Regions from separate parts of the Nesterenkonia suensis genome, predicted to be linked through region 2. Evidence: predicted binding sites of a transcription regulator. Region 2 holds the regulator's gene; the other holds the start of a gene.
What was found. Region 2 encodes HrcA, which represses chaperone genes, less so after heat shock. Its sites were predicted from a motif close to TTNGCACTCGNNNNNNNCGAGTGCNAA; they were not measured.
Positions count from the first base shown of each region.

Region 1: groES (co-chaperone GroES) is a predicted target of HrcA. The motif match lies at 2,290-2,316, and genes of this name have one in related genera.

Region 1 is NZ_BAAGRN010000009.1:264,260-268,674, reverse strand. Features, by position in the region: gene ACYVKI_RS09870 (sulfurtransferase) at 1-938, shown strand, start outside; gene ACYVKI_RS09865 (YeeE/YedE family protein) at 935-2,233, shown strand; gene groES (co-chaperone GroES) at 2,543-2,839, shown strand; gene groL (chaperonin GroEL) at 2,900-4,415, shown strand, end outside.
Region 2 is NZ_BAAGRN010000001.1:1,032,456-1,036,870, reverse strand. Features, by position in the region: gene ACYVKI_RS04505 (PhoH family protein) at 1-28, opposite strand, end outside; gene ACYVKI_RS04500 (16S rRNA (uracil(1498)-N(3))-methyltransferase) at 21-854, opposite strand; gene dnaJ (molecular chaperone DnaJ) at 851-1,981, opposite strand; gene hrcA (heat-inducible transcriptional repressor HrcA) at 1,985-3,010, opposite strand; gene ACYVKI_RS04485 (DUF3097 family protein) at 3,177-4,001, shown strand; gene ACYVKI_RS04480 (DUF4870 domain-containing protein) at 4,257-4,415, shown strand, end outside.

The sequences.
Region 1 (4,415 bases), on a different contig from region 2:
GCGGCGACGACGACCTGGAGAACGTGCTGGTCTCCACCGAGTGGCTGGCCGACCGGCTCGACGAGGGCGACCTCGCCGAGCAGGGCATCGTCCTGATCGACGTCTCCGAGGAGCTGCCCACCTCCGAGCTGACCTCCTACTCCGAGGCGCACATCCCCCAGGCCCAGTACGTGAACTGGTCCACCGAGTTCACCCAGCCCAACACCCGCGAGTTCATCTCCCAGGACGAGTTCACCGAGCTGGCCCAGTCGCTGGGCATCGACGACGGCGACACGGTCGTCCTCTACGGCGACTCCAACAACTGGTTCGCCGCCTACGCCGCCTGGGTCTTCAAGCTCTACGGCGCCGAAGACGTCCGCCTGCTCGACGGCGGCCTGCACAAATGGGAGGTCTACGACGAGCGCGAGCTGACCGAGGAGGTCCCCGACGTCGCCGAGGGCACCTGGGAGGCCCAGCCGCAGAACCTCGACATCCGCGCCCTGCAGCCGGAGGTCCTCGAGGTCGCCGAGGAGAACGTCGACGGCGCGTCGGACACCACTCTGGTGGACATCCGCTCCGCCGACGAGCACGACGGCGCCATCGGCGTGGACCCGGAGATCTTCGAAGGCGAGTCCACCTCCATCTGGGGCCACATCCCCGGTTCGGTGAACGTCTCCTGGGGTGAGATCGTCGACCCCGAGACCGGTCAGTTCCTGCCGGCCGACGAGATCCGCGCCATCTACGAGGACGCCGGCGTGGACCTCGACAGCCCGATCATCACCTACTGCCGCATCGGCGAGCGCGCCTCGCACACCTGGTTCGCCCTGAGCCAGATCCTCGGCGCCGACGCTCAGGTCTACGACGGCTCCTGGACCGAGTGGGGCAACTCGGTGGGCGTGCCGGTGGCCAACAACACCGACGAGCGGGCCGGCCTGTGGGGCAGCGGCAGCGGCTCGTGAGCACCGCCACGGAATCCTCGACGGAGCCCGCTCGCCGCACCGGCGGGGCGGGCTCCGTCTCGGTCTCGGCCGATCGGCCGCTGGGCTGGACCCCGGCGGACACGGTGCGCACGTCCGTCGCGCTGGGCGTGGCGGCACTGCTGCTGGGGCTGGCCGCCTGGCTGGCGGTCACCGGCGGGGAAGGCCTCGGCGGTTCGAACGCCGCCTTCGCGCTGCTGATCGGTGCCGGGCTGGGCATCCTGTTCGAGCGCGGCCGGTACTGCTTCTTCTGCGTGTTCCGTGACTTCTTCGAGAAGGGCAGCTCCCGCGGACTGTACGCCGTGCTGGTCTCGATCGCCGTGGGGATGATCGGCTATGCCGTGGTCTTCTCCCTGCGGGTGTCCAACCCCACCGGCGGCACCGTCCCCTCCGACGCCCACATCGCACCGGTCTCGCTGGCTCTGGTGATCGCCGGTCTCGCCTTCGGGCTGGGCATGGTGATCTCCGGGGGCTGCATCGCCGGCCACCTCTACCGGCTGCCTGAAGGTCATCTGCGCTCGATCCCGGCGCTGGTCGGCGTCGTCATCGGCTTCGGCGCAGGCTTCCTCTCCTGGGAGTTCATGTACTCCGGCTTCATCGCCGGCGCCCCGACGCCCTGGTTGCCGGCCGGAGGCGGGTACACCGTCGCCGTCGTGCTGCAGCTGGCCGTGCTGACCGGCCTGGGCATCTGGCTGCTGCGTTGGAACCCGCCGGTGCAGGGCCGCGGCGATCGCGTCGTCGACGCCACCGAGGTCCGTCGGCTGCTGTTCTTCAAGCGCTGGCCTGCACTGGCCACCGGTGCCGGCGTCGGCGTCCTGGCCGTTCTGGCCTACTACAAGGACCAGCCGCTGGGCGTGACCAGCCAGATCTCCTCGCTGACCCGCACCGGCATGGACTCCGCCGGGCTGCTGCCGAACTTCATGCCCGGGCTGGACGAGCGGCTGGCCGGCTGCGTGGCGGTGGTGGTGCACACCATCACCACCAACGGCTGGCTGATCCTCGGGATCGTGCTCGCCTCGTTGGCCGCCGCACTGCCCGGGCGGCGGATCCGTGTGGAACGGATGACCGGCTGGAACTCGCTGACCGCGACGATCGGCGGGGTGCTGCTGGGCTGGGGGGCGATGATCGGGCTGGGCTGCACCATCGGCGTGCTGCTCTCCGGGACCCAGGCCATGGCGCTCTCCGGCTGGGTCTTCGGGGTGGCGGTCTTCGTCGCCGCCGGCGTCGGATTCAAGCTCCAGCTGCACCGCCGGGCGAACCCCGGGGTCTATCGCTGAGCGGCCTTCCCAGAGAAGGCCACGGACCCGCTGTCTGAGATGTCACAGGGATGGCCTTAGCACTCTGCTTGACCGAGTGCTAAGGCCGTCCTAAAGTTTGTGTTGGCACTCGAGGTCATCGAGTGCTGAATCGGCGCCGGCGTCACCGGCGTCGGAGCCTGAAGGGGCGCCGTCCGGCACCGCGACGACGGATCGGTCACTCCCAAGGCGCACAACAACACTGCCTGAGGCATGACGTCGGCGTCACACGACTCGCTGCCCGGGCTGAGCACAGACCCGATTCGACTTCACGCAAAGGAGAGAGCTGACGTGTCAGTCTCCATCAAGCCCCTCGAGGATCGCATTGTTGTCCGCCCCCTGGAAGCTGAGCAGACCACCGCTTCCGGTCTGGTGATCCCGGACACCGCCAAGGAGAAGCCGCAGGAGGGCGAGGTCGTGGCCGTGGGCCCGGGCCGCGTCGACGACAAGGGCAACCGCGTCCCGGTCGACGTCGCCGAGGGCGACGTCGTCATCTACTCCAAGTTCGGCGGCACCGAGGTCAAGGTCGGCGGCGACGAGTTCCTCGTCCTGAACGCTCGCGACGTCCTGGCTGTCGTCGAGAAGTGATCGCGGATCTCCCGCACACTTCTCGAGACCCCCACCTGAGACGCAAAGGAAGCAACTCATATGGCAAAGCAGCTTGAGTTCGACGATGTCGCCCGGAAGGCACTCGAGGCCGGCATCGACAAACTCGCCGACACCGTCAAGGTGACGCTGGGCCCCAAGGGCCGCAACGTCGTCCTCGACAAGTCCTGGGGCGCACCGACCATCACCAATGACGGCGTGACCATCGCCCGCGAGATCGAGGTCGAGGACTCCTACGAGAACCTCGGCGCGCAGCTCGCCAAGGAAGTCGCCACCAAGACCAACGACGTCGCCGGTGACGGCACCACCACCGCCACTGTGCTCGCCCAGGCCCTGGTCAAGGAGGGCCTGCGCAACGTGGCCGCCGGCGCCGCGCCGAGCGAGATCAAGCGCGGCATCGAGACGGCCGTCACCGCGGTGACCGATCGCCTGAAGAAGAACGCGCGCGACGTCGAGGGCGCTCAGGTGGCCCACGTCGCCGCGATCTCCGCCCAGAACGACGAGGTCGGCGAGCTCATCGCCCGCGCCTTCGACGCGGTGGGCACCGAGGGCGTCATCACCATCGAGGAGTCCTCCACGACGTCGACCGAGCTCGACATCACCGAGGGCATGCAGTTCGACAAGGGCTACCTCTCCCCGCACTTCGTCACTGACGCAGACCGTCAGGAGGCCGTGCTGGAGGACGCCCAGATCCTCATCCACCAGGGCAAGATCTCCAACATGCAGGAGTTCCTGCCGCTGTTGGAGAAGGTCCTGCAGTCCAAGAAGCCGCTGTTCATCATCGCCGAGGACGTCGAGGGCGAGGCCCTCTCCACGCTGGTGGTGAACAAGATCCGCGGCACCCTGAACGCCGTCGCGGTGAAGGCTCCGGGCTTCGGCGACCGCCGCAAGGCCATGCTGGAGGACATCGCGATCCTCACCGGCGCCCAGGTGGTCTCCCCCGACCTCGGGCTGAAGCTCGACCAGGTGGGCACCGAGGTGCTCGGCTCCGCGCGCCGCGTGACCGTCACCAAGGACAGCACCACCATCGTCGACGGCGCCGGCTCGACGGAGGACGTCGAGGCCCGCGCCGCCACGATCAAGGCGCAGGCCGAGGCGACCGACTCCGAGTGGGACCGTGAGAAGCTGCAGGAGCGGCTGGCCAAGCTGGCCGGCGGCATCGGCGTCATCAAGGTCGGCGCGGCCACCGAGGTGGAGCTCAAGGAGCGCAAGCACCGCATCGAGGACGCAGTGTCCTCCACGCGTGCCGCGCTCGAGGAGGGCATCGTCGCCGGTGGCGGCACCGCGCTGATCAACGCACTGTCCGCTCTGGACGAGGACTCCACCGTCCAGGCGCTCGAGGGCGACGCCGCCGCCGCGGTGGGCATCGTCCGCCGTGCGCTGGTGCAGCCGCTGCGCTGGATCGCCCAGAACGCCGGCGAGGACGGCTTCGTCGTCGCCTCCAAGGTCGCGGACCTGGAGCCGAACCACGGCTTCAACGCCAAGACCGGCGTCTACGGCGACCTGATCGCTGACGGCGTCATCGACCCGGTGAAGGTGACCCGTTCTGCGCTGCAGA
Region 2 (4,415 bases):
CGGCAGGAGGGAGGGGAGATTCAGTCATCGCCGCTCAGTCTACTGCCGTGATGGTCCGCTTCGAGAGAGGCCTCCGCCGAGACCCCCGGCCCGTCCCACCGGCCCAGCAGGACCTGCACACCAGCCAACGCCGCAGGCCCGGCGGTGGACGAACGCAGCACGGTGCGGCCGAGTCGAGCGACCCGGGCACCGGAGGCGACCAGCTGGTCGATCTCGGAGGCCGTGATCCCGCCTTCAGGACCCACCACCAGGTGGAGCTCCTCGGCTCCGCCGGCCGTCAGTTCGCGGAGCGCGCCCTCCAGCGACCGCTCCTCGGTCTCATGGAGGACCACCACGGCGATCCGCTGATCTTCGGCGATCCGGCGGGCGTACTGGGCCGTGGAGTGCAGCTGTTCGACCTCAGGCACCGCCGTGCGGCGTGTCTGCTTCGCGGCGGCGCGCACTGTGGAGACCCATTCGGTGTGCTTCTTCGCCTGTCGGTCGGACTTCCAGCGGGCCACGGACCGCTCCGCATCCCACGGCACGATGGCGTCCACACCGAGCTCAGTGGCCGACTCGATGGCCTGCAGATCACGCCGCTCCTTGGCCAGCGCCTGGACCAGGACCAGACGGGGCCGGTCGAGCTGATCATGCCGGACCGCCGTCGCTTCGACGGTCAGCTGCCCGCGCTCCGCGTCGACGACGACGCCGGTCACCCGGATACGACGGGTGTCCGAAAGGTCGACCTCCTCACCGGCAGCCAGACGCATCACCGTGGCGGCGTGATGGCCCTCGGCACCATCGAGCACGACCCGGTGGCCGACCTCCACGCCGTCGAGCCGCCCCGGCTCCAGGTGGAACAGCGGTGCGGTCACAAGCTGTCCCAGGCCTCACGGAGCTTCGCGAACACTCCTCGGTGCTCCGTGGTGGACTCACCGAACTCCTCGCCGCGCTCAGCGGCGAACTCACGGAGGAGCTCTCGCTGCCGCTCAGTGAGCTTCGCAGGCGTCTCCACCTTCAGGTGCACCTTCAGTGCACCGCGTCCGCCGCCACGCAGATGGGCCACCCCGCGGTCACGGATGGTGAGGACCTCACCGGACTGGGTGCCGGGCTCGACCTCGATCTCCTCGACGCCGTCGAAGGTCTCCAGCCTGACCGTGGTGCCCAGCGCCGCTGCGGTCATCGGCACCGAGACCGTGGCGTGCAGATCGTTGCCCCGGCGGGTGAAGACCTCGTGCGGCCGGACATCGACCTCGATGAACAGGTCGCCATGGGGTCCGCCGGCCAGACCCGCTTCGCCTTCGCCGGCCAGGTGGATACGGTTGCCCTTGTCCACCCCCGCCGGGATCTTGACGTTGAGAGTGCGGCGCTCGCGAACGCGGCCCTGACCGTCGCACTCCTGGCAGGGATCCTCGATGAGGCTGCCGAACCCGGCGCAGCGTGCACAGCTCTCGGTCTGCAGCACGGTGCCGAGGATGGAACGCATCGGGCGCTGCACCTGGCCCTGGCCCTGGCAATCGGGGCAGGTCGTGGGGCGCGTCCCTTCCCGAGTGCAGGAGCCCTGACAGACGGAGCAGGTCACCGCCGTCTCGATCTGGACCTCCTTGGTGGTGCCGAAGACGGCATCCTTGAGGTCGATGCGGACCCTGATCAGCGAGTCCTGACCCCGGCGGGTGCGTGAGGCGGGACCTGAAGCGCCCGCACCGAAGAAGGTCTCGAAGATGTCGCCGAAGCCGCCGAAGCCCTGGGCGCCGCCGAAGCCACCACCGCCACCGCCGAAGGGCGAACGGCCGTTCTCATCACCGGTGGCATCGTAGTTCCGGCGCTTGTCCGCGTCGGAGAGCACCTCATAGGCTCGCCCGATCAGCTTGAACTGCTCAGCCGCGTCCTCCGACGGATTGACGTCCGGATGGAGCTTCCGCGCCTTCTTCCGGTACGCCTTCTTGATCTCTTCGGTCGACGCTCCGCGGCTCACGCCGAGCGCCTCGTAATAGTCAGTCACTTCTCACCCTTCAGAGAGGATCCTGGACAGGTATCGTGCCATGGCCCGCACCGCTGACATGGTGGAGCCATAATCCATGCGTGTGGGACCGACGACGCCGAGCTTCGCCGCATCGCCGCCGTCGCCGATCGCGTACTCTGCGGCCACCACGGAGGTCTCGGCGAGCGAATCGTGGCTGGTCTCATGACCGATGCGCACCGAGAGGCCGCGGCGGTCCTGCTCCATCTCGGTGAGCAGGCGCAGCAGCACGACCTGCTCCTCGAGCGCCTCGAGGATCGGCCCGATGGACGGGCCCAGGTCGCGGTCGGACTTGGCGAGGTTAGCAGTGCCGGCCATGATGATGCGATCCACGCGCCCAGCCTCCAGCACGGCCTCCACCGTGTGGGCGACGACCGCCATGGCCGACTGGAGGCCCGGCTCCACCTGGCCGATGAGCTGATCCATCGGCAGCGGAAGAGCCGAGACGGCCCGGTTGTGGAGCTGCTCGACCAGCCGCTGGCCGAGCCGATGCAGAGACTCGTCGTCCACCGGGGCCGGCAGCATCGCCATCCGCTGCTCCACCTTCCCCGAGGAGAGGATCACCACCACCAGCACCTTGTGAGTCCCCATCGAGAGGACCTCGACGTGTCGGATCCGGGCGGTGGACTGCTGAGGGTGCTGCAGCACGGCCACCTGATTGGTCAGCATGGCCAACAGCCGGACGGTCTGCTCCAGCATGGTGTCATGGTCGTCGGCGGCCTCGAGCAGCGTGTCCAGCGCCCGCCGCTCCGCACGAGACAGCGGCCGCACCTCGGAGATGCGGTCCACGAAGATCCGGTAGCCCTGGTCGGTGGGGATGCGTCCCGCCGAGGTGTGCGGGGCGACGATGAGCCCCTCGGCCTCGAGGAACGCCATGTCGTTGCGGATGGTCGCCGGCGAGACCTCGAGGTGGTGACGGTCGACGATCGCCTTGGAGCCCACCGGCTCCTGGGTCTGGACATAGTCCTCGACGATCGCCCGCAACACCTGCAGACGACGGGTGTCCGACATCGCGTGACTCTCCTCTCCCGACGGCGGCTGGCACTCTCCTGAGGCAAGTGCCAATTCTAGCGCGTGTCGCTCAGATCCGACGAAGCCGGTCACCCCGCTGCTAGGCTCCCGGGCTGTGACTCCTCCGCACTTCCCCACCGACTGGTCCGCCTGGGGCCCCACTGACATGACCGCCCGCCGTGATGCGCAGCGCCGCACGGTGCCCCAGCTGCCGGCGGAGCCCGGCACCGTGATCGAGGAGACCGAATCCGGATGGGTCGGCGCCGTGATCGGTGTCGAAGTCTCGGGAGGCATCCATCTGGTGCGCCTGGAGGACCGCCGGGGACGCAGTCGATCCTTCCCCCTCGGCCACGGATTCCTGCACGAGGGGGCGCCGGTGGAGCTCGTGGCCGCCGCCCCGCGCGCCGCGGCGCCCCAGGGGCCACGGCGGACGGCCTCCGGATCGCTCGCGGTCGAGGGCGCGCCCGCTCGAGTGGCGCGCGCCTCGCGCATCTGGGTGGAGGGCACCCACGACGCCGAACTCGTGGAGAAGGTCTGGGGCGAGGACCTGCGGCTCGAAGGGATCGTCGTCGAGCCGCTGCACGGAGCAGACGACCTCGTCGGTGCGCTCCACAGCTTCGGCCCCTCCCCGGAGCGGAGGGTCGGTGTGCTGCTCGATCACCTGGTGCCCGGGTCGAAGGAGAGCCGCATCGCCGCCGCCGCCATGGCCATGCCCGGAGCCGCCGGCAACGTCCAGGTGCTCGGACACCCCTATGTGGACGTCTGGCAGGCGGTGAAGCCCCAGCTCCTCGGCCTCGATCGGTGGCCCGAAATCCCCCGTCACACCGACATCAAGGTCGGGACGCTGGAGGCACTGGGCTGGCCCCACAGAGATCAGCGCGACATCGCCCACGGCTGGAAGCGGATCCTCGGCGCCGTCACCAGCTATGCCGACCTGGAGCCCGCACTGCTGGGCCGGGTGGAGGAGCTCATCGACTTCGTCACCGTCTGAGCTGCCGGGGCCCGGCAGCTGACTGAGCGGGGTGTCGCCGCAGATCAGGATTCAGCCGCGGGCGCTAGAATGCAGGGCAACCAGGTAGGCGACGCCCGTACCCGCGGGCCCACCGTTCCACCCGACTCAGAGAGGGGCGCCGTGCCACAGTCCGAGCCGCCACACCGGCAGCAGCCACACTCGGATGGTCCCGACCACTCGGGACGCCGACGTCGCGAGGGCGCCGTGCCCCGCGGCCCCGGACGCTCGGACCGTGTGGAAGGCTCCTCGGACGCGGCCCCGCCGCTGACCCCCGCGGAGGACCGACGCTGGGCCACGCTCTCCCATTTCGGCGGACTGATGGGTTGCGTGCCCTCGCTGATCATCTATCTGGTCTTCCGTGACCGAGGCCCGTTCACCGCTCAGGAGTCGAAG